Pontimicrobium sp. SW4: one gene and its partner. The protein of the gene in region 1 interacts with the protein of each later gene in a pairwise test. Links are inferred from orthologs where the notes say so. Each region holds a gene or a part of one and is shown in the gene's direction. Other genes may lie near its edges.

Region 1 (16,280 bases):
TTTCATGGATGTTATTTGGATTGCAATTTGTATTTTTCGCCATTAAATAATTTGAAATGAATAACTACTCAATAGCCATTCATGGAGGCGCTTGAACCTTCGTAAAAGGTCAATGATTCCTGAATTATGTAGATTAAAATAACCAAATTATAAATAAAAAGCCTCTGAATTTTCAGAGGCTTTTTTTGCTATTTGACTATTTAGTTAAAATGAAAAATTTAACTTATTACAGTAGCTTTACGCTTTAACTGTAAGCTCTTTATATATGCCTTAACGCTAATAATATCGTTACTCTTTTTAAAGTTAAGGTCTAAGTTTTGTCTTTTTGGATTAATTGTTATAGGATCAACTCTCTTAATAGCAAGCTCTTGAAAGATTTCAGATTTAACATCGATTTCAGCTATTACCTCAGTTTTAACTTCGGTTTTTTCAATCTTAATATCGCTTTGTGCAGAAGCGAAAAAAGGAACGATTAAAAATGCTATTACTATTAATACTCTGTTCATAACTTGGGGTTTGATTCTGAGACAAAGTAAAGACACACAATGAGTTAGTTTTCTAAATTTTTGTCGAAATGCAAAGAAAACTAGTTTAATTGTATCATTTTGAGCAAAACATCGATGAAGTGCGTTTTTTGCTATTGCCGTTAATCTTAGTAAATGCACATTTGGTCGTTAATAGATGTAATTTAACCATTCATCGAATTATAAACATATCACAATTGTAGGAATAACACTATAAATGAAAACTTACGCTTTATTATAATAATCTGATGGGATATTTTTATTTTCACCATCATGATATTTCATATATGTAAATCCTTTGTGAATGCAATAAGATCCTATTTCACCTAATTTATTCATTGCTAGATATGCAATTTGGAAATCTTTATAACGATTATCTTTAGAGACAATCCTACTAATAGCTTCTTCGCACGCTTCCTGTGGTGATTTTCCCTGACGCATTAATTCAACAATTAAAAAGCTACCGACAGTTTTTACAACTTCTTCACCCATTCCTGTGGCAACAGCACCACCAATTTCATTATCTATAAACAATCCAGACCCAATTATTGGTGAGTCACCAATTCTCCCTTTCATTTTATAAGCCAATCCAGAAGTGGTGCATGCACCAGCAATATTTCCATCTTTATCCATGGTAACCATACCAATAGTGTCGTGATTTTCAATATTAATAATTGGTTGGTATTTAGAAGTTTCTTTCCATTTTACCCATGCTTCTTTTGATGTTTCTGTTAAAAGTTCTTCTTTTTTAAATCCTTGTGTATAGGCAAATTCTTCAGCACCTTTTCCAGCTAGCATTACGTGAGGCGTATCTTCCATCACTTTTTTGGCTAAAGCTGCAACGTTAGTAATATTCTCAACACATAGCACAGAACCACAATCACCATTAGAATCCATAACGCATGCATCAAGCGTAACGTTGCCATCTCTATCTGGTGCGCCGCCTTTACCAACGGTTGTATTTTTTATATTTTCTTCTTCAACTGCAACACCTTCTATGGCTGCATCTAAAGCCGATAAATTTTTTGATAATGCCTCACCTGCTTTGGCATTAGCTTCTGCAAATCCCCATGTACAAATAGCAATAGGGAATTTTGATTTGTCAATTGATGTGACTTCGCTTGAAGATGATTTTTCTTGTTCATTACAAGCTATTGCCGAAGCTCCTACTGTAATGCCAACTCCTGTTAAGGATGCGTTTTTTATAAAGTTTCTACGTTTCATAATATTATTTTTTTGGTTGATTTGACATTTCGAATATGATTTCACCTCCATTCATAATATCCAAATGCGACAATAAGTTGTCTTTTAAGGCTTTTCCATTTATAGAAACGCTTTGCACATATACATTGTCTTTGCTTTGATTATTGGCTTTAATAGTTAAAGTCTTTCCATTGTCTAAATGGATTTTAGCTTCTTTCAATGAAGGACTTCCTAAAGCATAATCAGCAGAGCCAGGTGTTACAGGATAAAATCCTAAACTACTAAAAATGTACCAAGCACTCATTTGTCCTGCATCGTCATTACCACACAAACCTTCAACAGTTGGACCATACATAGTGTCCATAATCATGCGTACACGAGATTGGGTCTTTTCAGGATGACCTGTCCAATTGTATAAATAGGGAATATGATGTCCTGGTTCGTTGCCATGCACATAATTGCCAATTATTCCATCACGAGTAATATCTTCGTGTTTTTCAATATATTTTTCATCGATGTCCATTGTGAATAAAGAATCTAAATGTTGAGTGAAGCGTTCTTTGCCTCCCATCATATCAACCATTTTATCAATATTTTGTGGCACATATAAGCCATAATTCCATGCGTTACCTTCAATAAAGCCTTGTCCATGTGTGTCCATTGGGTCAAAGTTTTTTCTGAAATTTCCATCCGAAAGCTTTGGTCGCATATACCCAATTTTTGGGTCGTAAACATTGTTGTAATATTCTGAACGTTTCATGAATTTTTCTTCCGTTGAAGTATTTCCAACTTGTTTTGCCATTTGGGCAATACACCAATCGTTATAGGCATACTCTAAGGTTTTTGAAACAGATGAATGACTTAAATCGTCTGGAACATATTTGTAATCGATATATTCTCCTAATCCATCAAAATATCTAACATTTGCCGTATTTACTGATGCTTGTAAAGCGCGTTCATGGCTAAAATCACCTACGTTTTTTGCCATTGCATCAGCAATCACTGAGGTAGCATGATAGCCAATCATACACCAATTCTCATTAGCATAATGCGACCAAATAGGTAGCATGTTATGAACACTTTCATCGTGATGAGCTAACATGCTTTTTATCATGTCATTGTTGCGTTCAGGTTGTGTGATGTTAAACAAAGGATGTAGCGCGCGATACGTATCCCAAAGTGAAAAAATAGTGTAATTGGTAAACCCTTCTGATTGATGGATATTTTGATCTAGTCCACGATATTGTCCATCTACATCTTCGTATAAAATAGGAGATAGATTGGTATGGTACATGGCAGTGTAAAACGTTGTTCTATCGGCCTCTGTTAAAGTCTTTACTTCAATTTTAGAAAGTTCTTTATTCCATTTTTCTTTGGTTTCTTCTTTGGTTTTCGCAAAATCCCAATGTGGAATTTCAGCCTCCAAATTCTTCAATGCTCCAGCTGAACTTACTGGAGATAAGGCAAATTTGACATTGATTTTTTCACCTTCTTCTGTGTCAAAATTAAAGTAAGCACGAATATCCTTTCCTGCCATTTCTGGGAAATTTTCATCTTGCTTGAAGCGTCTGTAAAACCCATCGTATTTAATCTCATCGTATTTTTTGTGGCCATAGCTTTTAAAAGGTTTAGAAAACTGCATCGCAAAAAACACTTTTTTGGTTCTTGCCCAACCTTTAGTTTGTCTATATCCTGTAATAAGGGAATCATTTTCTACACGAATAAAGGTCCACACATTTTTATTGTCGTGATGATACACGTTGTAAACCAAATCTAAAATAATGTGTGCATCATCAGATTCCGGAAAGGTATATTGATGAAATCCTACGCGTTCGCTTGCCGTTAATTCGGCTTTTATATTATAACTATCCAAATTTACTTTGTAATAACCTGGAGAGGCCTCTTCATTATCATGTGAAAATACAGAGTAAAAGCCTTTGTTACCTTGCTCTGTTTCTAATGGATCAAGTACCAAATTCCCAATAGTTGGCATAACTAGGAAATCTCCTAAATCGGAATGGCCTGTACCACTAAAATTGGTGTGTGCAAATCCAATTATAGTCGAATCACGATATTGATAACCTGCACAATACTCATAGGTTTCAGTATTATAACTACCATTTTCATTATGCATGACTTCAAAGTTGGTTTGCGGACTTAATTGTACCATTCCAAAAGGCGCTGTTGCACCTGGAAAAACATGTCCCATTTTACTGGTGCCTATGAATGGATTAACAAATTGCGTATAATCGGTTTCAGATGAATTTGTTATTATTTTTTCAACAGAAGCGGTTTCATTTTTGCAATTGAAAACAATTCCAAGTAATAGGATGAATGCAATTTTTTTATGCATGTTGAACAGATTTTTTTGAATTTCTATAACCAAACCAGAGTATGTATGAGTAACAGATGATAATAAAGAACAAAGCTGTTTTAAATCCTATTTGATCTGTTAAATAACCATACAGAGGTGGAATTAATGCGCCACCAACAATAGCTGTGCATAACAATCCGGAGCCTTTAGGCTTTAATTCGCCAATACCATCAATAGATAAAGTAAAAATGGTTGGGAACATAATGGAATTAAATAATCCTACTGCCAAAATACTCCACATACTCACCAAACCAGTTGTGCTAATAGAAATAAGAATCAAAAGAATAGCAATGGTTGCGAATATACCAAGGACTTTACCTGGCTTCATTATTCGTGTGAGATATGAGCCTACAAAACGTCCAATCATTGCTCCGGACCAATAGAAGGTCACAAATACGCCAACAATGGCTTTATTGTCATTTTCAGTTATACCTGAATTAAGAATACCTTCAGCAATAGATTTCATCAATCCATTTTCCTTAATGACGTCTACCAAATTCATATCTAAAAAGTAGTTCACTAAATAACTACCAATGGCAACTTCGGCACCTACGTAAAAGAAAATACCAAGCACACCGAGCATTAAATTTTTATTTTTAAAAGCTTCAGCATAGGTTCCTGTTTCGGTTTCGCTTATCATTTTTGGGAGCTTTGCAAAAAGAAAAACGACTGCAATGAGTCCAATAAACAAAGCCAATCCTAAAAAGGGCGTTTGTACCGCAGAAGCTTCGGAAGCTAAATAGCTGTCTTTTGCTATTTCGGTTAAAGCCGCAATTTCATCTTCGGTTTTTATGGTGTCACTCAAAATAAATAAAGCACCAACTGCAGGAGCAATGGCCGTTCCTAGGGAGTTGAAAGCTTGTGATAAGTTTAAACGGCTTGAAGCACCATCTTCACTACCTAAAACCGCCACAAACGGATTGGCAGCCACTTGTAAAATGGTCATACCTCCAGCTAAAATAAAATAAGCTAACATGAAAATTCCAAATACACGATAGGAGGCTGCAGGATAAAATAATAAACAACCAGCTGCCATCGTTAATAAACCAAGAATTATCCCTTTTTTGTACCCAATTTTAGATAAAATATAACTTGCTGGAATAGACAGCAAGAAATAGGCTCCAAAAAAAGCAAATTGGACTAAACCTGCTTGAAAGTAGGTTAGTGTAAATAGCTCACGCAATCGCGGAATTAAAGAATCGACTAAAACCGTTATAAATCCCCAAAGGAAGAATAGTGTGGTTAGCAGAATGAATGAGGAACGATAAGATTTTGGTTGGTTCATGTTTTTAATTTATTGTTATTTCATCTACAAACAACCAGCTTCTTCCATCATGTTCATAGCCTAAATGCCATTCAGGAAGTTGTCCTAATTTTTTTGCGATGAGTTTTACATAACGATACTTGCTATTTGATAGTTTAAATTCAACTTTTTTTATATCAACTTCATCAGATGGTGTAATCTCTTCAAATTTAAAGTTCCCAATGGATTTGAAATTTTTTCCATCCTTTGAAACTAGACATTCAACTTCAGTTGGATAAAATATCCATGAGCGTTGGTCCTTTAAAAAATTGACTGAAATGATATTGATTGGTTTCTCACTTCCCAAATCAACAGTCGCAACTATGTCTTCGTCAAAATAGCCTTGCCAAGTTCCAGTTCTAAAATCCCTTGCGCCAACGATGCCATCAATTAGTGCATCATCGCCGCCAGCATTATACTGGTTAGCGTATTCGGTTTCTAATGTAATAGAAATGTTTGGGTCTATTTTGTAAAATTGAGTGCTTATGGTAGAACTTTTGACGCCTTCCTTTTCAGAATAAACACTTAATGATGTAGGTTCAGAAATAGTAAAAGGTACTTCATACTTTCTATAATCATCTTCTCCGAGTTTGTAAAAAATAGTTGCGTTTTTGTCTACATTTTCAAGAACAACTTCTGTTTCGCCTTTAAAAGCTACATCACCTTTTGCAATAAAAGGCGCTGGAATAATTAAGTGGTCTTTGATTTCGGTTTTAGGCTCTTGACCTTCTTTAGTTCCCCAACTTGAAGGCGTATTTGTCATTTGAAATTCTAAGGTTCCGCCTTCAACAACTTCATTATGATATATGAATGTTCTTTCTAAAGGTTTTCCATTTAGAGTGGCACTTTCAATGTATTTATTCGAATCACTAATATTATGAGCCACAATAGTAAATTGCTGGTCATTTTCTAAGTTAATAGTAGCTTTAGGAAATAATGGTGTACCTATAATGTATTGGTTCGATGCAGGTGTAACGGAATAAAATCCCATAGAACTCAAAATATACCAAGCGCTCATTTGTCCGCAATCTTCATTTCCCGAAATTCCGTCAGGAGCATTTTGATACAATTCGGTTAAAATTTGATGAACACGCTCTTGTGTTTTGTGAGGCTTATTCACAAAATTGTATAGATAGGCCATGTGATGACTTGGCTCGTTACCATGCGCATATTGCCCAATTAAACCTGTTATATCTGCTTGGTCACGTCCAGAAGTTTCAGCTTCAGCAGTAAATAATTCATCTAGATTTTCTTCTAATTTATCCTTTCCTCCAAGCAAATCCATAAATCCTGAAATATCTTGAGGCACATAAAAACTATATTGCCATGAATTGGCTTCGGTATAATTAAAATTCACTTCGTAAGGGTCGAAAGGTGCAAACCAAGTATTTCTGAAACGACCTCTCATAAACTGTGAGGCTGGGTCAAAAATGTTTTTGTAATACTGTGCCCTTTCAGAGAAAGTTTTATAATCATCATCTTTGCCTAAATCTTTTGCCATTTGAGCAATGGTCCAATCATCGTAAGCGTATTCAAGGGTTTTAGACACCGACTCACTTTCAAATTCTACAGGAATATAACCAAGTGATTTATAAGACTCCAGACCTAATTTATCTTGATTAGCCGAGTGCTTCATGGCTTCAAAAGCTTTATCAATATCATAACCTCGTAATCCTTTTAAATAAGCATCTGCAATGACTGGGACTGCATGATAGCCAATCATACAACCTGTATAACAAGCTGATAAATCCCAAATAGGCATGATGCCACCTTCGTCATATTTTGCTAAAAACGTATTGATAAAATCATTCGTTCTGTCTTGTTCAATAATCGTATATAATGGATGTGCAGCTCTGTAGGTGTCCCAAAGTGAAAAGACTGTGTAGTAATCAAAATCTTTAGTTTCATGAATTTCTAAATCCATACCTCTATATCTGCCATCCACGTCTTGGTATAGATTTGGAGCAATACTCACATGATACATCGATGTGTAAAAGTTGGTTTTATAATCATCATTATCACTTTCAACCACAATTTTTTCGAGTTGTTGTTCCCAAATGTTTTGAGCTTCGGTTTTTACTTGTTCAAATGATTTTCCATCGAGTTCATCCCTTCGGTTTTTACGAGCACCTTCTTCATCAACAGGTGAAATACCAACTTTGATTTCAAGGATGTTACTTACTGAGGGGTCAAACTCAAAAGCTACTTTTACTTTTTTTCCTTCATTAACATCGTTGAGAAAAGTCATGTTTTTAAAGGGTCTCGAAAACTCCATATTGAAAAATAGATATTGATCTGTAGCCCAAGCTTTGGAATGTCTGTGCCCTCCAATTTCTGTGTTCGAATACATGTTTACTTTAGAGTCTAGTACTTCATCACGATGTTCTAAATCTAGTATCACAATTTGTTTAGAACCTTCTGAGAATTGGTATTTCTGAATACCACTTCTTTTTGAAACAGTGAGTTCAACACCAATTTGTGTGGAGTCTAGATACACTTTGTAGAAGCCAGGTTCTGCCACTTCATTGTCATGACTAAAATGAGCACGATAGCCTTTTTCCCCATCAGCACCATCATTGAAAATAACTTCGTTTGTTGGCATTAAGAGAATATCACCATAATCGGAAACTCCTGTGCCACTTAAATGTGTATGTGAGAAACCGTAAATGTAGCTATCGGAATAATGATAGCCTGAGCAACCATCCCATCCATCTAAACGTGTATCTGGAGAGAGTTGCATCATGGCAAAAGGCAAGGTTGCTCCTGGATAGGTATGACCATGGCCTCCTGTTCCTATGAATGGATTGACATAAGAGATAAGGTTTTTGTCTTTTTTTGCAGAAGGAATATTTGTTTTTTCTTGACAACTAGATAATATCAGGATAAAGCAGAGGGAGGAAAAAAATTGTTTCATTAGTGTTTTTTGAAATAGAAGTTGAAAGATAATAAAACTTAGCTAATCTTAAATAAAAAAAAGCAAGGTCAAAAAAGAATATTGGGTGTCAGTTGATAGAAAAAAATAATACTTTTAACTGTCATGTTTTCAGTTTGCAACTCTTTATGATCTGATATTGTTAATGTTTGCTAAAAGGGTTATTAAAAATAAGTTTTGGAGTTATTTTTGTACTGATAAGGAAAAGATAAAATGATAAAGTGGTTAATTTTTGTTGCAATCTATACAATAGTAGATTTTTATGCTTTTCAGGCAATTAAAACCGTAACAAAAAATAAATGGATACATTATTTTCATGTTTTGGTATCTATTATTGTTGTTGGAAACTTTATCTATCAATTTACACAAACTAGCGATGGGAGGGTTTTATCTCTAGAAAAAAGTTATGCTTTTGGGTTTTTATTAACGCTTTTGGCTTTAAAAATAGTCGTAGTACCTATTATGTTTAGTGAAGATATTTTTCGAAGTGTTTTAGCTATATATAATAAAGTGTTTTCTACAAACAAGAATTTTTATTTACCATCACGCCGAAAATTTATTAGTCAGCTAGCCTTAGGTCTTGCTGCTATACCATTTACATCGCTTTTATATGGAATGTATAAAGGTAAATACAATTTTAAAGTATTAAAATACACTTTATATTTTGAAGACTTACCTGAAGCTTTCGATGGTTATAAGATTACCCAAATAAGTGACCTTCACAGTGGTAGTTTTGATAATAAAGAAAAGGTTTCTTACGCTGTAGATTTAATTAATGAGCAACAATCGGACACTATTTTGTTTACTGGAGATATGGTTAATAATAAAGCTATCGAAATGCTGCCTTGGAAAGACACTTTTAAAAAGCTAAAGGCCACAGATGGTATTTATTCAGTTTTAGGAAATCATGATTATGGTGATTATGTAGATTGGGATTCAGCCGAAAAAAAGCAGCAAAATTTAGAAGACTTAAGAAACATTCAAAAAGATATAGGGTTTGATTTAATGCTTAATGAAAGTCGATTCATTGAAAAAAACGGACAACGAATTGCGATTGTTGGGGTCGAGAACTGGGGGAAAGGATTTAAACAAAAAGGCGATTTAAAGAAAGCAAGTGAAGGAGTAGATAGTCATGATTTTAAAATATTAATGAGTCATGACCCTTCGCATTGGGAACATCAAGTTATAGATGACGATTATCATTATCATTTAACCTTAAGTGGTCATACGCATGGTATGCAATTTGGTATTGAAATCCCAGGATGGATTAAGTGGAGTCCAGTAAAATGGCGTTATAAATATTGGGCTGGAATTTATAAAGAAGCAGGTCAATATATTAATGTAAATAGAGGGTTTGGAGTTTTGGCATATCCTGGACGTGTTGGTATTTGGCCAGAAATAACAGTAATAGAGTTAAAAAGGGGTGTAAATAATGTGTAATTGTACGGAAATATTATATTTACTACGAAAATACTTATTTTTATAAATAAGTAAGAGTGAACTTAATAGAATGCTTGATTTAAAGCATAGTATAAAAAAAATACGTAGGTTTGTATAAGCACATTTGATTTAAAACTTTAAAGTATGTCAAAGTTTGGTGAATTAATAGATGTAAATATTCCAGTTTTGTTAGATTTTTTTACAGAATGGAATGAGCAATCTGTATCAATGCATGCAGTTTTACGTGACGTAGCTGCTGCTTTAGGAGATAAAGCCAAGGTTATTAAAATTGATGTTGAAAAAAATCAAGACCTTGCAGACGCTTTACGTATTAAGGGATTGCCAACCTTAATTATTTACAAAGATGGTGAGATGAAATGGCGTCAAAGTGGCGAGCAAGATGCCAATACTTTAATAGGTCTTATCCAGGAATACGTTTAAACGTAAATCCCTTTTCTGTAAAATATTCTAATATTTTTGGAAGTATATATTTCATGTTTTTAGAAGCTTTAACACTATCATGTAATACAATAATACTTCCTGATTTAGCATGATTTACAACGTTTTTTAAACATATTTCTTCAGTTAGAGAATTATCCCAATCTATCGAAAGCACATTCCACATAACAATTTTATACGCTTGCTCTTGAAGCTTATTTATTTGTTTTGGATGTATTTGTCCATAAGGAGGTCTAAATAGTTTTTCGCTTTTATAATTCTGTGTTTTAAAGGCTTTCTCGCAAAGAACAATTTCATCAAGATAATCCTTAGTTTTTGTTTTCCATCCTTTTACATGATTATAAGTGTGGTTTCCTATACCATGACCATCTTTAACTATTTGTTGAAATATATTAGAATGTTGTTCTACATTTTTTCCAATACAAAAAAATGTTGCTTTTGCGTTAAACTGTTTTAATGTCTCCAATACCCAATGAGTGATTTCTGGTGTTGGACCATCATCAAAGGTTAAATACATATCCTTTTTTGATGTGGATATGTTCCAAGTCAATGTTGGGAAAAGTGCCTTAACAACCTTGGGAGTTGTTATTGGAGTAAAGTTCATTTATTCATTACTATCAATAGGAACAATGGTTGTATCTGTTGGGATATCTGCGTCTTGTCTGTCAAACTCTTCAGTTTCACCAGTAAATAATCTAATAAAGTTATTATACTTTTGCATTTCAGCTTCTACAAATGCTTGTTCTTCGTATCGCATTAACACATCTATTAATCCCCTATATCTAGCTATATCAGTAGATATTTCATCAATATATTGCGTTTGTTTTTCTTGAGATAAAGCACTAAAATAAGTTAAGCTTTCTTGATATTTGATGGAGACATCTTTGTATAATTGTCGCCCTTTATCATTAGCTTCAACTTCATAATAAGCACTAATAAATGGTTCGAGCAATGTGTAAAAACCAAACTCATCCACAGGCATTTTTTCCATAGCTAAATCTGCAATCTCTTCAGCTTTTTCTAATTCATCTTCATTAATAAGTGCTTCAATTAAACGTGCTAAATTACCACGATAAGAAATTCCATTTTTTCTTGTCTCAACATCATGGTAAATATCTTCTCCACTATTTCCCCAGCCCCAGTTTTTTACTTGTTCATACATTAAATCTGGATCAACTCGTCCCATATCAAAAGGATTAGCTCTATCAACAGGGGTTTTTATAGGGACTAATTTATAGCATAGTCCATCTAGCTGTAAATAGTCTTTCATCCAAATATAATCGTCATCACCAAAAGCACCACCTGTAAAATATATTGGACGTTCCCAATTGTTGTTGGCGACAATATCCAACATTAATAAGCGATTTTTATATAAGGCATTTCCAGTGATTGTTAAATCAATATACGGCACAATCTCGTCAGCGTCTTTAGGTTTTACAATGCCATTTTTTAGTACAGATTCCTTATCAACAGGAACTCTTAAGTGTCTTGTTGGGAGATAATTGGCTTCTAGATCTTGTGAGCGCATGATACTAGTATCCCAACCATCCTGTTGGGCTACATATTTGAATTTAGCTTTTGCATTATCACTGGTCACAAAATTTAAAGCTTCTTTTATATTTAATGACACCGAATCAGGAAGTTTTTGCTCTATTCTTAATGCATCTCTTGTTCCATATTTGTATTGGTCATGTGTTAATTGTGATGGAATAGGATCACTCTCGTAAGCTTTACGCTTCATTTGGTCTATATACCAATCTGTTTGAAACAAACTTGTATTCACGACTCTTACGTCCGTTCGTACGCCTTCAATTTCTTGTAAATACCATAACGGAAACGAATCATTATCACCAATACTAAATAAAATAGCATTTGGGGCGCAGGATTCCAGATATTTACGAGCCATTGAGTTTGCCGTTTCTTTTCCAGAACGATCATGGTCGTCCCAATTGTTTGCTGCTAAAATACCTGGTACTAAAATCAAGCATATTAAAGTTACAGCTGGTGCTAAAAGCTTATGTTTTGTGAATTTTGAAAGTAGATCGTAAAAAGCATAAGCTCCAAAACCAATCCATATAGCAAATACATAAAAAGATCCAACAACTGAGTAATCTCTTTCTCGAGGTTCAAATGGTCGAACATTTGTATAAACCTGGATAGCTAGTCCCGTAAACAGGAAAAAAACCAACATAATCCAGAATAATTTTTTATCGGAATTAAACATAAAGAATAAACCAATTAATCCTAAAATTAATGGTAAGAAGTAATAGGTGTTTCTCCCTTTATTATTTAAGACGTCACTTGGCAGATTATCTTGAGACATACCAAGATGGATTTCATCAATAAAATTGATGCCACTAATCCAATTACCGTGCATATCATATTTTCCTTGGATGTCATCTTGTCTTCCAGTAAAATTCCACATAAAATAACGCCAATACATGTAGCCTAATTGATATTCAAGCATATAGGCAATATTATTTAATAAGGATGGCTTTTCTATATCAAGGAGTTGCTGACCATATTGACTTAAAAACTGTGAGTATTGTTCATAATCGATTTCTCCATTTTGCACTCTCGATCTAAAATCATTTACCAAAGCTCTTACTTCATTACTCATCTGGTATTCAGGCTTTATTTTAAAGTCCAAAAACCCTGTATACATCATATAGTTTTCGGCATGTTCGCCGCTCCACATTCTAGGTAATATAGATGCATGTTCGGAATTGAAATTATAAGTAGCATTTTTATAATTATTTACAATCACGTATTTCCCCTTTTCTAAGTCTTTTTCATATTTAGGCTTATCGTCGCGATAAGGATTATTTTCGTCTTGTCCTGAATATTGCTCAGTAAACTGGGGACCATAAAACAAGTATGTTTTTGGATATTGTTCTAAGTTATAATAAGCTAGTAATTCTCTTGCGCTAGAAGGATTATTTTCATTAATAACAACATTGGCGTTAGCTCTAATTGGTAACATTAACCATGATGAAAAACCTAATATTACAAACGTTAAACATAAAATAGCTGTATTTATATGTTTGTACTGTTTTCTACGTGTATAGTTTAATCCATAGTATATAGCAGCTACAATTAATAGTCCTGCGATAATTGAACCAGAATTAAATGGTAGGCCAATACTATTCACAAAAAATATTTCTAAGGCACTAAAAAAGCGCAAAATATTTGGTGCCAACAACTTAAATATAAACAACAAAATAGCGACTACAGTTACATTTGCTAGTATGAAGTTCTTTATAGTAATTGTTTTATAATTTTTAAAGAAGTAAATAAGTCCAATAGCAGGTATAGTCAGTAAGCCCATAAAATGAACTCCAAATGATAAACCAACAATAAATGATATTAAAACAAGCCATCTATTCCCTCTAGGCTTATGCATATCTTGTTCCCAACGAAGACCTAAATAAAACATTAATGCCATAATCATAGTTGCCATGGCATATACTTCGGTTTCTACAGCGTTAAACCAAAAAGAATCTGTAAACGTAAATGCAATACTACCAACCAATGAAGCTCCAAGTATAGCTTGCCCTTGACTTAAAGACATGGTGTTGTTTTTAACAACTACTTTTTGTAGAAGTATCGATATAGACCAAAACATAAATGCAATAGTAAATGCACTTGCTGCAGCGCTCATCATATTAAGCATTAATCCAATTTGAGATGGCTCTAATGCAAATATTGAGAAAAAAGCTCCAAGCATTTGAAAAAAGGGCGCTCCAGGTGGATGACCAACTTGTAATTTTGACGAAGTCAGTATATATTCTCCAGCATCCCAGTAACTTACTGTGGGCTCTACGGTTAAACTAAACGTTATAAATGCTATTAAAAAAGCGATCCAACCTAAAATGGAATTCCATTTTTTGAAGCTGTTTTGTGTCATAATGGTTGTTTGTTACTAATGGCGAATTTAATAATAAAAATATTACACTAGGCTATTTTTAAGTAAACGTTAAGGGTTTCATATTATTTTCTTCTAAAAATACTTGTGCAAATAAAACTTTGTTATAAATTTGCAACCTCAAAATAAGAGAATGGCCTATGGTGTAACTGGCAACACGTCTGGTTTTGGTCCAGAAGAGTCTAGGTTCGAGCCCTAGTAGGCCAACAAAAATCCAACATTATGTTGGATTTTTTTGTTTCTAACAATGATCAGAACAAAGAATTAGCTTTTTGAGTAAATCGAGCAAAAACCCTTGTAAAAATCAATAATAATGTTGTATATTTGCAGCGTTGTAAGAAAAAAGAATAAATGAGGGGACGAGAAGTCCCCTCTTTTTATACTAAAAAATGTTCAAAGACACTGTTCAAACATTATTAAATGCTGCACTCGATGAAAGACAAGATTTGTTTTTATTGAGTTATGATATTTCAGAAGCAAACGCCATTAAGATAATTATTGATGGTGACAATGGGGTGCTTGTTGAAGATTGTATGTTTATTAGCAGAGCCATCGAGCATAATTTAGATAGAGAGGAACACGATTTTTCTTTAGAAGTGGCTTCGGCTGGAGCGACAACACCGTTAGGACATAAAAGACAATATAAAAAGAATATTGGCAGAACTCTAGAAGTGAAAACTAATGGAGAAAAATATGAAGGGGTTTTAAGTGAAGCTAATGAAGAAAACATTGTGCTTACATGGAAAGCCAGAGAGCCAAAAGCAGTAGGAAAAGGAAAAGTTACTGTAGAAAAAACAGTAGCATTACCTTATGAAAATATAACAGAAGCAAAAGTTAAGATAAAATTTTAATCCAGAATAATTATGGAAAATATTGCGTTAATTGAGTCATTTTCAGAATTTAAGGACGATAAACTAATAGACCGTGTCACCTTAATGGCGATTTTAGAAGATGTTTTTAGAAATGCATTAAAGAAAAAATTTGGTGATGATGATAATTTCGATATTATTATTAATCCAGATAAAGGCGATTTAGAAATTTGGAGAAATAGAATTGTGGTTGCAGATGGTGAAGTAGAAGAGCCAAATCAAGAAATTTCTTTAAGTGAAGCACGTAAAATTGAACCAGATTTTGAAGTTGGTGAAGATGTATCTGAAGAGGTAAAACTTATAGATTTAGGTCGTAGAGCTATTTTAGCATTACGTCAAAATTTAATTTCTAAAATTCATGAACATGATAATACGAATATCTATAAGCAATTTAAAGATCTAATAGGAGAAATTTATACTGCAGAGGTACATCATATTCGTCATAGAGCCATCATTTTATTAGATGATGAGGGCAACGAAATAATTTTACCTAAAGACAGGCAAATCCCATCAGATTTCTTTAGAAAAGGAGAAAATGTTAGAGGTGTTATTGAAAGTGTTGAGTTAAAAGGAAATAAGCCAGCAATTATTATGTCTAGAACTGCACCTATATTTTTAGAGAAATTGTTTGAGCAAGAAATTCCTGAAGTATTTGACGGTTTAATTACGGTTAAGAATGTTGTGAGAATCCCTGGTGAAAAAGCTAAAGTAGCAGTAGATTCTTATGATGACAGAATAGACCCAGTAGGTGCTTGTGTTGGTATGAAAGGCTCAAGAATACATGGGATTGTTAGAGAGTTAGGGAACGAAAATATAGACGTTATTAACTATACTAATAATTTACAACTATTTATTACAAGAGCTTTAAGTCCAGCTAGAATTACTTCAATCAAAATTGATGAAGAAACTAAACGAGCTGAGGTGATTTTAAAGCCAGAAGAAGTAAGTAAAGCAATTGGTAGAGGAGGACATAACATTAGATTAGCAGGTCAATTAACAGGTTATGAAATCGATGTATTTAGAGAAGGAGTAGAAGAAGATGTTGAATTATCTGAATTCTCTGATGAAATCGACCCATGGATTATTGAAGAATTAGCAAAAGTAGGCTTAGATACTGCAAAAAGTGTTCTAGAACAAGATGTGGATGATTTAGTAAAACGTACCGATCTTGAAGAAGAAACAATTAATGAAGTTGTTAGAATCCTGAAAGAAGAATTTGAAGAATAAAAAATTATTATATATTAGGTGTTT
Region 2 (16,286 bases), 460 kb from region 1 along the record:
CTGTAAAAACTTTAAATATTAAGTTTTAATAGTCGTATTTATCTTTCCAACGATTTTTTAAAAACTCGCGCATTCCTTTTTCCCTTGAGTTTTCACCTGGATCATAGAGTTTAGTACCAGATATATCATCTGGAAGGAATTCATGAAGTGCAAAATTATTTTCATGGTTATGCGCATATTGGTAATTATCGCCATAACCTAATTCTTTCATGAGCTTTGTTGGCGCATTTCTTATGGAAAGTGGCACACTTAAATCGCCAGTTTCTTGTACCAATTGTTGCGCATCTTTTATGGCTTTATAAGCTGTATTACTCTTAGGTGAACATGCTAAATATGTAACACATTGGCTTAAAATAATTCTAGATTCAGGATTACCAATAGTTGAAACCGCTTGAAAGGTACTATTGGCAATAACTAATGCCGTTGGATTTGCATTTCCAATATCTTCACTAGCAAGGATTAATAATCGTCTAGCAATAAACTTTACATCTTCACCACCTTCAATCATTCTTGCCAACCAATAAACAGCAGCATTTGGGTCACTACCTCTAATAGATTTTATTAATGCTGAAATAATATCGTAATGTTGTTCGCCGGTTTTATCATAACGAACTGTGTTGTTTTGAACTTTCTGTAAAACGGCTTCGTTGGTAATTATAATTTTGTCAGAATCGTAAGAATTAACGATTAGTTCGAAAATGTTTAACAATTTCCTAGCGTCACCTCCAGAAAGACGTAATAGAGCTTCCGTTTCGTCGATGATTATGTTCTTTTTGGATAGAATGTCATCTTTTTCAACAGCGCGCTTTAAAAGGCTCTCTAAATCGTTTTTGTCGAAAGAATTTAAAATATAGACTTGACAACGAGATAGCAATGCAGGAATAACTTCGAAACTTGGATTTTCTGTCGTTGCTCCAATCAGAGTTACCCAACCTTTTTCTACGGCTTGTAGCAAAGAATCTTGTTGCGATTTACTAAAGCGATGTATTTCATCAATAAACAAAATTGGATTTTTTGTAGTAAATAAGCCTCCGCTTTGTTTTGCTTTATCAATTACCTCGCGTACATCCTTCACTCCAGAGTTAATAGCACTTAAAGTGTAAAAAGGTCTTTTAGATTCATTCGCAATGATGTGTGCTAACGTAGTTTTTCCAATTCCTGGTGGTCCCCAAAGTATAATAGAGGGAATAATTCCTTGCTTAATTGAACTTGTTAGTGAGCCATTAGTACCAATCAAATGTGACTGACTAATATAATCCTCTAAGATTTTTGGTCTTAAACGTTCTGCTAAAGGTTCATTCATATTGTAAAATTAAGTCAATTATTTATTATTTTAATGACAAAGTTTCATAATCAATAGCTTTGGTTAGTTATTTGATTAATAACGACTAAAAAGAACCATGAACAATCAAGATCAATTTAAATATACAACTGGAGTCGTTGGCTTTCCATTAGCTTTTGTAATGATTTTATGGTTGATTTTTTGGTTTGAAGTTAGATTTGGATTCAGTTTTAATGATTTAGGAGTATACCCTAGAACCTTAAGTGGCTTAAAAGGCATTGTTTTTAGTCCATTTGTTCATGGAAGTATGGAGCATTTGTATCATAACTCTATTCCACTCTTTGTGTTATCGGTGGCTCTTTTTTATTTCTATAGAGAGATTTCCTGGAAAGTTATAGGCTATGGTATATTGTTTTCTGGCTTACTTACTTGGTTTATTGCACGTCCATCTTATCATATTGGAGCAAGTGGATTGATTTATGTCCTTATGAGCTTCATACTTTTTAAAGGCATTTTTGCTAAGCATTTTAGACTTATTGCTTTATCGCTATTGGTTGTCTTTCTTTATGGTTCTATGATTTGGTATGTATTCCCAATTAAAGAAAAGGTGTCTTGGGAAGGACATTTATCTGGACTAATCATAGGATTTGTTTTTGCATTATTGTTCAGAAAGTCGATTGCAAAGCCTAAAAAATATGCTTGGGAACAACCAAATTATAATGAAGATGACGATCCTTTCTTAAAACATTTTGATGAAAATGGAAATTTTATTGAAAACTTACCAGAGGAGTCAGAAATAGTAGAGGAGGATAATAAGCCTAGATTTAAAATAACGTACCATCTTAGGCGCAGAAATAATGATTAAAGTCTTTGTCTAATTACTTCGTATAGAAAGGCACCACAAGCTACAGACACATTAAGAGAACCTATTTCTCCACGCATTGGTAATTTTGCTTTGTCGTCAACTAATTTTAAAACTGAAGGGTTTATTCCTCTTCCTTCAGATCCCATGATAATAGCACATGGTTCTACAAAGGATACATCATAAATGGTATCATTCGTTTTTTCAGTTGCAGCTATTACTTTAATTCCTGATGCTTGTAAATAAAACATAGCATCTTTTATATGATCAACTTTACATATTGGTATGTTAAAAACTGCTCCAGCACTTGTTTTAATCGTATCACCATTTATTGGAGCGCCTCCTTTTTTTTGAATAATTATGCCGTTAACTCCTGTGCATTCTGCTGTTCTAATAATGGCGCCAAAATTTCTAACATCACTAATTTGGTCTAGCAGTAAGAATAATGGGTTTTTCCCAGATTCAATAACATCTAAAACTAATGTCTCTAAATCATGAAATTCTATAGGTGAAATTTGTGCAACAACACCTTGATGATTTTTGTTTGAAAGCCTATTTAACTTTTCAAGAGGGACATAAGATGTGTTAATTGAGTATTTTCTAAGTAACTTATCTAGCTCAAAAAAGAGTTCGCCTTTGAGCCCTTTCTGTATAAAGACTTTATCAATTGTTTCACCAGAATTTATAGCTTCAATTATTGCTCTAATCCCAAAAATTTTTGTTTCTTTTTCCATGAATGCAAAAGTAGGTAAAATAAAAAACTCCTCTAAACATTGTTTAGAGGAGTTAACTTATATGAAATATCTTTTATTTCTTATCTCCAACCACCAGTTGAATAATCTTCACCAGCAACACCTTCTGTGCCTCCTAAAGTATAGTATTCAGCAGGAATAGATTCTAATGCACTTCCAGGTACAGGGAAATGTAATAAAGTACCTGCTTGTAAAAGATCTTCTTTTCTCATTTCACAGAACCCAATATAAGGAGCTGTGTATGCAAACTCAACCATTCTTTCATAGTGAATAGCATCCTTAATCTCTTGAGCATCTGCAGCAACAGGAGGCAAATTTCCTCTAGTAACTCTAGTTCCTGCATTAATTACAGCGGCAGCACCAGCTAAATCTGGAGCAGCTTTGTTTACTAATGCTTCAGCCATGTACATATCATTCTCAGATTTTGAATATTCAACTACATTCATAGTCCAATACGTGATATAGTCATCATATCTACTATAGCGATAGCTACTGTAGTGATATTGACCTCTTTCAGGACGGAAGTTATTAGAAGATAAGTAACCATAATCAGTTGCTAAACGCGCATCAGCAGACGTAGATTCAGCTTGAAACGTTACACCATCTTCCCAATAAGCAGGAGTAGAAGGATCCATCATATTAATAACTCTCATATCAACTCTTGCCCAACCTGGGTATACTAAATATGTTTTTGGAACTAAATCGTACCAAGTAACATCATCCATATAGATTTCAAAATCTTCAGTAATACCATTTTGTGTATAAGTTAATACTCTGTTCCAATCGATTGAAGCTTTTTGAGTACTATTTCTTACGTTACTCACTAACCAACGAGCACCAAGACTGTTCATGTATTTAACAGCATTTACACCAGCACCACCAGGGATGATAGCTTCATCAAAAGTAATTCCATTAGCAGAAGCAATAGCAATAGCTTCATCTAATTTATTTAAAGCAAAGGTCATTGCTGTAGCATAGTCTGAAGCACCTTCAAGACCAGTTCCAGCTACAACACCAGTTTCGTCAGATAACCATACTTGATCAAATACTATTGCTAGTTGTGCAATAGCTGTAGCTTGAGCAAACTTTGCAATGGTGAGAATTTTTTCAGGATTATCAAACTCAGTTCCATTTTCTACTGCTAATGCTAAAGTATTAGCATCAGACAGTACTGAATACATGGAATTAAAATAAGATCTTGTAACATTGTTACCGTAAGCAGGTGAATTATTAAACGCTACTCTAGGCTCACTAGATAAATCTCTCATACCAAAGTTACCCCAAGAGCAACTAGTGATGTCCGCCATTGTAGCAAATGCTGCAGCAGGCGAAGCTGTACTGTGAGACGTCATAAATAAGTTTCTTACTACACCATCAGCAGTTGCAGCTAAGGCAACAGGATCAGATGTTAAAATGTCATCATTTGGATTTTCTAAGTTATCTACACCTAAATCTGAAGAGAAGTCGTCACACGACACTCCAAAAGCTAATAGTGCAGCTAAAGAAAATATGTTAATTATTTTTTTCATAATAGTATGTTTGTTTTTATAATAAGATGCAACCTTTTTAAAAAGGTTGCGTCTTATTGCAATTTTTTTTAGAATTTAATTTGAACTGACATTGAGTATGATGATTGGTTAGGGTAAACACCATAATCAACACTGTAGTACTGTTGTGTACCACCATCATAATTAGCAATTTCAGGATCCCAACCTTTATAGTCAGAAAACGTTAAAAGGTTTCTACCAATTAAACTCACTTTAAGTGAACTTAAGAAAGGAATTTGTTTAGAGTCAAATGTATAAGAAACAGAAGCCTCTTTTAACTTTACAAAGCTACCATCTTCAACCCAAAAGGCGTTATTTTGGTTAACATCGTATAGAGAACCGTAATATACTCTGGTTTTCTTTTCAGAATCTGGCTTACCAGCTTGATCAACAATTGCGTTTCTCTCACTAATAGTAGTCCATTGTCCGTTTACGTTATAAATATCACCGCCTTGTTTCCAATCCCAAAGCATATAGAAATCTAACTTTTTATAGCTGAAATTTGATACAATACCTACGTTAAAGTCTGCATTTTGATTACCAATTTTTTCAAAAACAGGAGTCCCGTTAGCATCTACTTCAATAATTGCAGCTTCACCAGTAGTACCAATTTGAGATGTTTCAACAACGACACCATCACTGTTTACACTATAATCTCCAATAGACATACCTGAAGGTAGTTGATTAGCCATAGTTGCTAAGTCTGTAACAAAACGTCTACCATACATAGAACCATATTCAATACCCTCTCTTAATAAGAATAAACCGCTAGGCCCTACTTGTTGTTCAGGAGCGTTTAACTTAGTAATTTTAGAATCAACCGTTGTAAAGTTTACACCTAAGTCCCATTTCACATTTGGAGTATCAATAATTTGAGAGTTTAAAGACACCTCAATAGTATTTGATTCCAAATCACCAACATTTTGCCATTGTCTATTTTTTCCAGCATTTGCAGGAGCAAATAAACTAACAAGCATAAACTGATCTGTTGACACTTGATTAGAGTATGCAGCTTCTAAAGTAAATCTATCTAAGAAAGAGGCGTTTAAACCAAATTCATTCTCTGTTGTTAATGACGGTTTTAAATCTGGATTACCTTTGATTCTATTTGTTGATAAAGAACCTCCACCAAGAGCCGTTTGCTCATATTGCCATGAGAATCCTGGACGTTGTCCTGAAGTACCTCTCGCAAAGTTTAACTTTAATTCTTGAACACCTGGAATTTCTATATCTTGAGTAACTCTATAGGCTCCAGAAACTCTATAATAGTTGTTCCATCTTTCATTAGCTCCAAATAAAGAAGAACCATCACGTCTAAATAAGGCATCAATAATATAGCGATCTTTATATACTAAACCACCAATTACAAACATGTTTTGTGCTCTTTCAGCATTTTGGTCTGAAGAAGCAGATATATCTGCATTAGCAAAGTTATCTAAAGTAGGTAAACCTCTAAATAAATAATTTTGACCAGAAGCAGACACTTGTTCATAAGCTCTATCTTCTAATAAATAACTTAATTTACCTTTTACTTCAAGGTCACCAAAAGTTTTAGCATAGTTTATTGTTGCTTGCGCTTTTTGAGATAACTCAAAAGAACTGTTTTTATTCAAAGAACCTTCACTGTAACCAAATCCTATAGGGTCACCAGTTGTTGTATATGTTTCATATTTATTATGCCTTGTAAAACGATAGTTATTGCTTTCAAATGCATATTCCAATTCAGCAGTAACGGCATCAGTTAATCTTAAGTTTAAATTATAAGACCCTAAGAAACGTTGTTGCTTAGCTTTTGCGTCTCTTACATATAAATTATATAATGGGTTACTAATTTCAGATTCCCATGGATCTGGCTTATACCAATAAGGTTGCCCATCTGGGTTCTCAACAAATAGCTGTGCATCTGGTGCTAGTCTTGCAATAGTTCTATAAATGTCATTTCCACCACCTGGAGAGTTATCATTTAATTTTATGAATGCGTTACTCGTTGTAAATTTAATCCAGTCATTAAAATAATAATCTGCATTTAAACGTAAACCATTTCTAGTATATCCATCAGTTTCTTCTAAAACACCTTCAGCTTCTGTGTTTTCAGAAGAAAAGAATACACGAGACTTATCATTACCACTAGAAATAGAAGCATAATTAGTTGTGTTAATACCATTTTTAAAGAATGCATCTTGAAAATTGTTGTATACACCATAAGGGTTGTCAGAATAACCATCGGCAGATTCAATTCTACCACCAGTAACTGCGTTTACACCTGAAGCAGCCCATACACCTTGGTAACCAGCTGGATAGGTTACACCTTCATATTTTGTGTATTGCCCTTTAAATTGTTCCCAATCTGAGGCTAGCTCGTAACCATGAGATTGGTTAGTTTCAATGTAGTTATTGATTTTAGAGAATCCAACTTCTGATCTAAGTGTAATCTCAGATTTACCAAGTTTACCTCTTTTAGAAGTAATAGATATAACTCCATTTCCAGCTCTTGACCCGTATAAAGATGAAGCAGATGCTCCTTTTACAATTTCAAAAGATGCAATATCATCAACATTTATATCTCCAAGACCACCTTCAACAAATACACCATCTAATAATACTAATGGTGCTTGCGAACCATAAAAATTGGCTGCACCTCTTAGAAGAAGAGTTGCTCCTTGTCCAGGACGACCTAAGTTTGTTACAGAGACACCAGCAACTTTACCTTGAAGCGCACTAGCTGCAGAACCAGCTGGTACTTTTTCAATTTGCTCAGTACTAACTTTTGCTACAGTAACCGATAGTTTTTTTCTAGATGTAGCTCCTGCCACACCAGTTACTACTACTTCGTCTAATACGGCAGCATCTTCTTCCATTGTAACATTAATCGTATTTGCAGCTCCAACAGTTTGCTCAACAGTTTTTAATCCTACATAGGTAAAAACTAATACATCACCAACATTGGCAGTAATAGTATAATTACCATCAAAATCAGTTTGAGTACCGTTAGTCGTGTTTTTTACAATAATGTTAACTCCAGGTAAAGGCATTCCAGATTGATCTGAAATTGTTCCCGAAATTGTTTTTCCTTGTGCAAAGGTAAATTGCACAACAAACGCCAGTAATAGCGTTAAAATTCCACTAAACTTTGTTTTCATTTTATATTTTATTTGAATTAGTCTAAGCCAAAAATCATAATAAAAAGTTAAAAAAGCAATTATTATTAGGGTTATTTTAACTTTTTTAACTTTCTAGCCTGTAAATTATATCTTTTTAGTTGAAATATTTTACAACACATGTGTTTAACAATTGTATTTATTTGTAAAAAAAGAAAAGGCTCAACATAATTTGTTGAGCCTTTTTTATATAAAACAAAGTTTTTTAATAAACTAGTTTACATCCCACCATAGTTTAGTGTAAATGTTATCTGCACCTTGCGCAGCAACCATAGCGTCATAATTTGCTTTGTTGTTGCTTTCTATAGCTGCATCATAAGCATCTCTAGTTGGGATCTGTTGTGTACTTGCAAAAGGCGAAGGTGTAAGTAAAGGAAGATCTAAACGTCTCCACTCAGCCCAAGCTTCAGGTCCTTGTAAATATAATGCTACCCACTTTTCATAAGCAATTTCTGCAATTCCAACATAAGGGTGTGCAGCAAGATAAGCCGCAGCGTCAGCTGTATCTACTCCCCAGTAATCCATAGAAGCAAGAACTCCTAAGTCATAGTGTGCAGCAGCAGTACCACCACCAACATTCCATCCTTTCATTGCAGCTTCAGCCATTTTGAAATGCGTTTCAGCAGCAGTAAATAAAGGAGATGGGAATTGTTTCTCATAAATGATATCACTTGTAATGAAAGAGTAATCAGGTACATTACCATTTACTGCTCCATTTGGTGCTCCAACATAACCTGCATCTATCCCTCCTGGGAAGTTAGGTGAAGGATGTACACTATCTCTAGCTTCTTCTGCATATTCAAACATTCTCGGATCTAAGTTAGCTCTTTGCTCTTCAATCATTGTTACAGACAAGATATAATCTTCACGAGTTTGGAAGTTATCTTCCCATGGACTATCACTTGTTTCATCAGACCCATAATTGAATTCAATGTTATCAGCGTTATCTGTAATTAACATTCCAGAGGCAACAGCTTGCTCAAACTTAGTTTGTGCTAAAGTTGGATTTACATCAGAAATTCTCATAGCCATTTGTGCTTTTAAGTTATTTCCAAAAGCAGCCCATCTGTCCATATCTCCATCAAATAATACATCGCCTTGAGGTCCAGCTCCACTAGAAATCATTGCTAATGCAGCATCTACTTCAGCAAACATAAAGTTGTAAATAGATTCTTGAGAATCAAAAGCTGGTTGAGGGCTTTGAACTCCTTGGAATGCTTCCGACCAAGGCAAATAACCCCATCTATCAGTCATATACTGCAAGTAATATGCTCTTAATATTTTAGAAACTGCTAATTGATTTTCTGTAGCTCCATATGCTAGAGCCGCCGCCGCAGTTGCAGGATCTTCGTTAAGTTTAATAATTTCATTTAGATTCTGCATAGGTCCAGTATACCAACCATTATAACTTGCAGTTAACGTTTCGTAACGAGATGACCCAGGATATTGTCCTTGAGTAATGTGTTGCATATATAGAATAGCTTTTTCATCTACAGCAATTGCTGGTATAGAAGCCTGAGCAGACGTAAGCAACTGTGAAGTCACAGGGGCTGTAGGCCCACTAGGGTTGTCATTTGTAGTACCATAATCAATAGTTTCACATGAACTAAAGAACATAGTAACGCATATTAATAATGCTATGTTTTTTATTGTATTCTTCATTTTTCTTAGTTTTTTAGAATGTTAGTCTTAAGTTAACTCCCATCGATCTTGTTTGAGGAAGTGTACCAGCTTCAGCCCAGTTTATTCCACCTCGTCTTTCAAGCTCTGAAGGATCTACCCAATTAAGTTCAGAATCAATTAACCAAACGTTATTAGCAAAGAAGCCAATTGATGCAGCAGTTAAACTAAACTTGCTTACAAAATCTTTCTCGAAGTTGTAGTTTAACTTCACACTTCTTAATTTAATATAAGATGCATCGTGTAAGTTGTTTTCGTAGATGTTACCTAAGTTACCTAGGTTGTATAAATCTTGTGCTTCAACATAAGCATCTACAACAGTACCATCTGATGTTGGTTGTCCGTTAGCATCTGTACCAGTTTCTAATACACCAACGATGTGTACACCACCACCTGAAGCTACAGGGTCTCTTTTTGGGTTACCTTTATCGTTAAGACCTGCCGTTTTAGCAGATAAACCAGAATGATCCATATATCTTTCAGTTCTAGAGTAGTATTTACCGCCTTTTTGGAAGTCAAATCCTAAACTTAAGTCCCAGTTTTTATAAGTCATATTAGATGTTAAACCACCAGTAAAATCAGGCAATACATTACCTAAGTTTTTGTTTGTTTGACGACTGTAGAAATAACGACCACCACTAGCAGCTCGATACATAATTTCGCCATTAGCACCGTATGCAAAACCTCTACCAATTAAAGTACCCCATTCTTCACCAACTCTTTCTTGAAGTCTCATGTTAGATGTATAAGTACTTAAATCTCTAGAGTCAATTCCTGGATATAAAGCATCTACATATCTATTAAGTGTTGCAAAGTTTACACCAAGTTCCCAAGTAAAGTTATCATTTCTAACTACATCACCTAATAATGCAACTTCAAAACCAGAAGATGTTTGCTTACCACTATTAATATTTGTATTAGAATAACCAGTTGCACCATCTAAAGGAATATTTATTGGTAGTTGATCATCTGTCCTATCCCAGTAAGATAAGTCTAAACCAATTTTTCCATTAAATAAACGGAATTCAGTACCAACTTCAAACTCTGATCTAACACCACCTTTAAGGTCTGGGTTCTCTTGTCTACTATTAATACCAAGTCTACCATTTCCTTGATACAGAGAGCCAACTGTATAAACATTTTGAGTTAGATATGGGCCAGGGAAATAAGGTGCTTCAGAATAACCTACTCTTAATTTAGCAAAGGTTACAACATCATTTTTAGGTAATACTTCGTGTGCTAAGAAACTAGCCGAAGCTCCAAGTGTTTCAACTCTGTTATCCTCTGGATTAGCAGTAGAAGACCAGTCAAGTCTATACGATCCATCTAAATATAAGAATTTTTTATAGCTTACCGATCCTTTGGCAAAAATACCATCATTCTTTTGAAGCCTTTTACCACCACTTGCAGCTACAGGATCTAAAGAGCCAGCTAAATTATAAAAATCTGGAATTGTTAAGTCACCAACAGTGTTAGCATTTAAGCTTCTAAAATCTCTGTGAATTTTTTCTACACCCAAATTAACGTTATAGTCGATATCTCCATTTAAGGCTACATCACTATAAGTTGCCATGGCGAAATAATCTATTCTTTCATTTCTACTATGACTTTCACTAAAGAAAGCAGGGTCTAATAAACTCTTAGTTGTTCCTCTATCATCAGTATTGTATGAGTTAAAAGTTTTTCTAATCTCTGCTGTAATATTGAAATTGTCGTTGAAGGTATATGTACCACCAACTTTTCCAAAATATGTATTTTTTCTATAGTTGTTATCGTTTTCATATGAGTGGAAATAAGGCATATCCCAATATAAAGGACGTGCATCTCTAGGGCCACGAATATTCCAAGATACTACTTGACCATTACGCTCATATCTTTTTAAACGTTTAAAGTCTAATTGTCTTTGCCACCATTGGTTAAAGTTAGATCCTAAGTTAGCATACCCTTGATCTGGGTTATTAAGCATATCTCTATCTTCAACATTTATGTTAGCAAAAAACTCAAATTTTTCTGTGATATTATATGTTGCATTAAGCGCAAATCTAGTTGATTTATTGCTTGAATTTGGAATAATACCGTTTGCTTCAACATAAGTTAATGACGTTCTAATATTGTAATCTTCTCCTCCTTTAGAAAAAGATAATGTTGTATTGTTTGTATAAGCGTCTTCATAAAAAGTATTAATATCATTTTTACTTGGAGACCAAGGTCTTAATTCACCAAACTCTGGAGTTCCAGGAACCCAACTATCCCAGTGACGTACTAAAGTACCGTCTAATCTAGGACCCCAACTTTCATCTGCCCAGAAATCTGGATAAGGTTGTCCATCAAAAGCAGCCCATTCAGCAGGATCAGTAGCAGGGTTATAAGTAAACGTGTTAAACGTTTGGCTATATCCACCACCATATTCATTTTGATATTCAGGTAAATTAGTTACTTGGTTAATAGTGAAAGCTTGATCAATTTGAAATTGAGCTACACCAGATTCAGCTGTTTTTGTTGTAATAACAATAGCACCACTTCTTCCATCAGGACCATAAAGCGCTGTTGCAGCACCAGATTTAAGTACTGAAATATCTGCAACGTTTTCTGGGTTAATGTCACTTATAGCATACACTCTAACTCCATCAACTACATATAAAAGATCAGTTTGACCTCTTAAACGAATGCTTGAGTTTCCAAATGTAGAACTGTTATTACCTACTATTTGGACACCAGCTACTTTACCAGCCAAAGCATCAGCAATATCAGTTTCTTTTGCTTTTACTAGTTCTTCACCACCAACTGATTGTTGCGCATAACCAAGCGATTTCTTTTCTCTTTTAATCCCTAAAGCTGTAACAACTACTTCATCTAACAACGCAGCATCTTCTTGCATTGTTACATTTATAGTGTTAGAAGATCCTACTGTTTGCTCAACAGTTTTAAGACCTACATAGGTGAAAGTAAGAACATCACCAGCACTTGCATTAATGGTATAGTTACCATCAAAATCTGTTTGCGTTCCATTAGTTGTTCCTTTTACAATAATGTTTACCCCAGGAAGAGGCATTCCAGATTCATCTGAAACAGTTCCCGAAATAGTTTTTTCTTGCGCAAAGGATACTTGCACAATAAACGCTAACAATAGCGTTAAAATTCCACTAAACTTTGTTTTCATTTTATAATTTATTTGAATTAGTCAAGCCCAAAAATCACAATAAAAAGTTAATTAACCAATTATTATTTATTAAAATTTCAAATTTATTTGTAATTAATCATTGAAAATCATGACTATTTTATAATTTGACATTTAAACTTAAATGAATTTTTGAGTTTGAGAACTTGAATTTTTGATTTTCATTTTTTCCGTTTGCGTAGTTGAGTTTTAATAAGCCTACTTTGGTTAGAATTCCAATTCCAAATCCAAATCCATATAGCTTTTCATTTAGGTTTGCTATACTATTATTGAGATACGCAGCATCTGTTATAGTGTGTAAATATATTGTAGAGCTTAGATTATATCTGTATTCCAAGTTAATAAAACTGTATAATGTCGCTAATAGGCTATTTTCTTCGAAGCCTCTTATGCTATTTATACCTCCAAATCTAAGAAGCTCATTTGCGAAATAATCTTCTGATTGAATCCCTTGCAATTTTATTCGTAAATAAACACTGTTTTTTTGATTTAAGTTGAAAATTTTGTAGGTGTTTACTTCATAAAGTGTCTGATTGACTTTATTTCCATTATTTTTTCTATCTCCAAAGGCTAACTTAATATCAAAATTATAGTTGTTAAGAAAAAGTAAATTATTGTATTGTGGTTTAAATATTTGATATTGTAAATTATAGAAGGTTGAGTTATAATCCTCAATATTTAATAAAGAGTTACTTTCTAATAAATTATTGGATTGTATAGAAGCTAAACCAGCATATAGTATTTGTTGATTATTAATTTGGTAGAATAAATTACCAGATTGACTAACAGTTGTAAAGGTTGAATCTTTTTTAAAAATCTCAAGGTTAAGTTCAACTCCTATTGGTGAATTAAATATGTATGGTGCTTTAGTATTTATATTAAACGTTTTCTGCTCGCTTTCGTCGCTTTTGTATATAAGATTAATGGACTCACCATAATTGAGGTTATTTGTGAGCTTTAAATCTAAATAACCATCAAATTCAAGTTTACCAGATATTTCATTTGTGCCAAAACCTAAAAAGCCATCAAAAATATTGCTTTTGCGTTTTTCTAAGTATAAATATACTGTAGAAGAATCTTGAGTAAATAAAATTTCAGGTTCTCTAGTTGTGTTTGTAAATGGTAATGTATTTAAAATTTTAACTTTTTCTTTTAACGAATTTATACTTAGAGTTTTTTTAGGTTTTAGTTTTAGGTAGTGTTTTAAATAAGATTTTGGAAAATTCTCATAGCCTTTAATCACAACTTTATCAATAGTTCTTTCGTCGTTAGATTTTATTGTTAATTCGGCTTCGAGGCTTTCATTGTCAATATGTTTTTTAAAATAGTCTAATTTCACAGAAGAAAATGGATATCCATTTTCAATTAAATAAGCATTTATCTTAGAAAGAAGGTATGGAACATTAGTGATGCTAGTTTTTAAATAAGAGTCATTGTAGTTTTCTAATAAAGATTTAATATAATCTATATAGATATCACTTTTATTGTAGCGTATATATATGGTGTTGTATTTTTTGCCTAATCTTATATTGCTATGGTATGTAGAATCATCTTTTATATTTGTTTCTAAAATTTGATTTTCAATAAAGCCAATTTTTTGCAAGCCATCTTTAAGGTTTTCAATTTCTTCGTGTAGCAATTTAAAATTAACAAATACTTTCTTGTATCCAATAGAATCAATAATTCTGGTTTCGTTATCAGAATTTCCAGAAACTATTAAGTTTAAGTTTTGAGACTGTACCCTATTAATAAAGAATATGCCACAAAAGGAAAGAATAGTAATAAGTCTTAAGATATTCAAGCTAAAATTTTGAGTATAAAACTAACGGAAATTAACATCAAATAATATCTTGATAAAATTTATTTTCACTCGTGATTGAAATTTAATTATTTAAGATTTGAATTATTCATATAAATTTCTACCTTTGCAGCCCTCTAAAGAGAGGGTTTAATAAAATTATATAGAAATATATGCCAACAATTTCACAATTAGTAAGAAAAGGAAGAGCCAAAATAACTAAGAAGAGTAAATCGGCTGCTTTAAATTCTTGTCCTCAAAGACGTGGAGTTTGTACTCGTGTTTATACGACAACACCAAAAAAACCTAACTCAGCAATGCGTAAAGTTGCAAGGGTAAGGTTAACAAATGGTAACGAAGTAAACGCATACATTCCAGGAGAAGGGCACAATTTACAAGAGCACTCGATAGTATTAGTTAGAGGTGGAAGGGTAAAAGATTTACCAGGAGTTAGATATCACATTGTTCGTGGCGCATTAGATACAGCAGGTGTCGAAGGTAGAACGCAACGTAGATCTAAGTATGGTGCTAAACGCCCTAAAAAGTAATTTAAACTTTAAGAAGAAGACATGAGAAAAAGAGCAGCGAAAAAAAGACCGCTTTTACCAGATCCAAAATTTAACGACCAGTTAGTAACTCGTTTCGTTAATATGATGATGTGGGATGGTAAAAAGTCAGTAGCTTTTAAAATTTTCTACGACGCAATTGATATTGTGGAAGAAAAGAACACAGACGAAGAAAAAACAGCTTTAGAAATATGGAAAGATGCTTTATCAAACGTTATGCCTCACGTAGAAGTACGTAGTCGTAGAGTAGGTGGAGCAACATTTCAAATTCCAATGCAAATACGTCCAGACCGTAAAGTTTCAACAGCAATGAAATGGCTAATTAGTTATTCAAGAAAAAGAAACGAAAAATCTATGGCTCAAAAATTAGCAGCAGAAGTATTAGCCGCAGCTAAAGAAGAAGGAGCTGCTGTCAAGAAAAGAGTAGATACTCACAAAATGGCAGAAGCGAATAAAGCATTCTCACATTTTAGATTTTAATACGATATGGCAAGAGATTTAAAATACACAAGAAATATAGGTATTGCTGCGCATATTGATGCCGGTAAAACAACTACTACTGAACGTATTCTTTATTATACAGGTGTTTCACATAAAATTGGTGAAGTGCATGATGGTGCTGCAACAATGGACTGGATGGAGCAAGAGCAAGAAAGAGGAATTACAATTACCTCTGCAGCAACAACTTGTACTTGGCAGTTTCCATTGGAAAATGCACAACCAACACCTGAAACTCAAGGATACCACTTTAATATTATAGACACTCCTGGTCACGTAGATTTTACGGTTGAAGTAAACCGTTCTTTACGTGTATTAGATGGTTTAGTATTTCTATTTAGTGCAGTTGATGGTGTTGAGCCACAATCTGAAACTAACTGGAGATTAGCCGATAACTACAAAGTGCCACGTATTGGATTTGTAAATAAAATGGATCGTCAAGGATCTAATTTTATGGAAGTTTGTCAGCAAGTTAAAGACATGCTAGGTTCAAATGCTGTGCCAATTGTTATGAATATTGGTGATGAAGCAGACTTTAAAGGTATTGTAGACTTAGTAAAAAACCGTGCTATAGTTTGGCATGATGAAACACAAGGTGCTACTTTTGATGTTATCGATATTCCTGAAGAATTAAAAGCAGAAGCTGCCGAATTAAGAGCAAAACTTATTGAAGAAGTTGCTACTTATGATGAGAACTTGTTAGAGAAATTCATGGAAGATGAAGATTCTATCACAGAGGACGAAGTGCACGCTGCGCTTAGAGCTGCCGTAATGGATATGGCTATCATTCCAATGATTTGTGGTTCTGCATTTAAAAATAAAGGAGTACAATTCTTATTAGATGCTGTATGTCGTTATTTACCTTCTCCAATTGATAAAGAAGGTATTGTAGGAATTAATCCAGAGACAGAGCAAGAAGAAATTCGTAAGCCATCTGCAAGCGAACCATTTGCTGCATTGGCTTT

Evidence for each region.
Region 2: the proteins of rimP (region 1) and rpsL interact in binary tests that used the Escherichia coli proteins (3 or more experiments, as listed by UniProt). The link is inferred for Pontimicrobium sp. SW4 from one-to-one orthologs.

Annotation. Positions count from the first base shown.
Region 1 is NZ_CP157199.1:2,838,890-2,855,169, reverse strand. Bases 13,377-16,280 are described here. They hold rimP (ribosome assembly cofactor RimP), read left to right. Parts: upstream 13,377-14,549; coding sequence 14,550-15,011; downstream 15,012-16,280. Other genes in these bases: nusA (transcription termination factor NusA), read left to right, coding at 15,024-16,256; ABGB03_RS13095 (DUF2723 domain-containing protein), read right to left, coding at 13,377-14,142. Outside these bases: ABGB03_RS13135 (hypothetical protein), read right to left, coding at 219-506; ABGB03_RS13130 (N(4)-(beta-N-acetylglucosaminyl)-L-asparaginase), read right to left, coding at 750-1,748; ABGB03_RS13125 (GH92 family glycosyl hydrolase), read right to left, coding at 1,753-4,080; ABGB03_RS13120 (sugar MFS transporter), read right to left, coding at 4,073-5,386; ABGB03_RS13115 (GH92 family glycosyl hydrolase), read right to left, coding at 5,391-8,318; ABGB03_RS13110 (metallophosphoesterase), read left to right, coding at 8,550-9,776; ABGB03_RS13105 (thioredoxin family protein), read left to right, coding at 9,921-10,217; ABGB03_RS13100 (polysaccharide deacetylase family protein), read right to left, coding at 10,198-10,839; more of ABGB03_RS13095, read right to left, coding at 10,840-13,376.
Region 2 is NZ_CP157199.1:2,375,915-2,392,200, reverse strand. Bases 13,208-16,117 are described here. They hold rpsL (30S ribosomal protein S12), read left to right. Parts: upstream 13,208-14,430; coding sequence 14,431-14,805; downstream 14,806-16,117. Other genes in these bases: fusA (elongation factor G), read left to right, coding at 15,310-16,117; rpsG (30S ribosomal protein S7), read left to right, coding at 14,827-15,303; ABGB03_RS11175 (hypothetical protein), read right to left, coding at 13,208-14,260. Also shown: ABGB03_RS11215 (hypothetical protein), read left to right, coding at 1-29; ABGB03_RS11210 (replication-associated recombination protein A), read right to left, coding at 26-1,303; ABGB03_RS11205 (rhomboid family intramembrane serine protease), read left to right, coding at 1,401-2,147; 23S rRNA (guanosine(2251)-2'-O)-methyltransferase RlmB, read right to left, coding at 2,144-2,878; ABGB03_RS11195 (hypothetical protein), read right to left, coding at 2,959-4,425; ABGB03_RS11190 (SusC/RagA family TonB-linked outer membrane protein), read right to left, coding at 4,494-7,583; ABGB03_RS11185 (SusD/RagB family nutrient-binding outer membrane lipoprotein), read right to left, coding at 7,815-9,263; ABGB03_RS11180 (SusC/RagA family TonB-linked outer membrane protein), read right to left, coding at 9,277-12,441; more of ABGB03_RS11175, read right to left, coding at 12,560-13,207; more of fusA, read left to right, coding at 16,118-16,286. UniProt on the Escherichia coli protein: With S4 and S5 plays an important role in translational accuracy. Interacts with and stabilizes bases of the 16S rRNA that are involved in tRNA selection in the A site and with the mRNA backbone.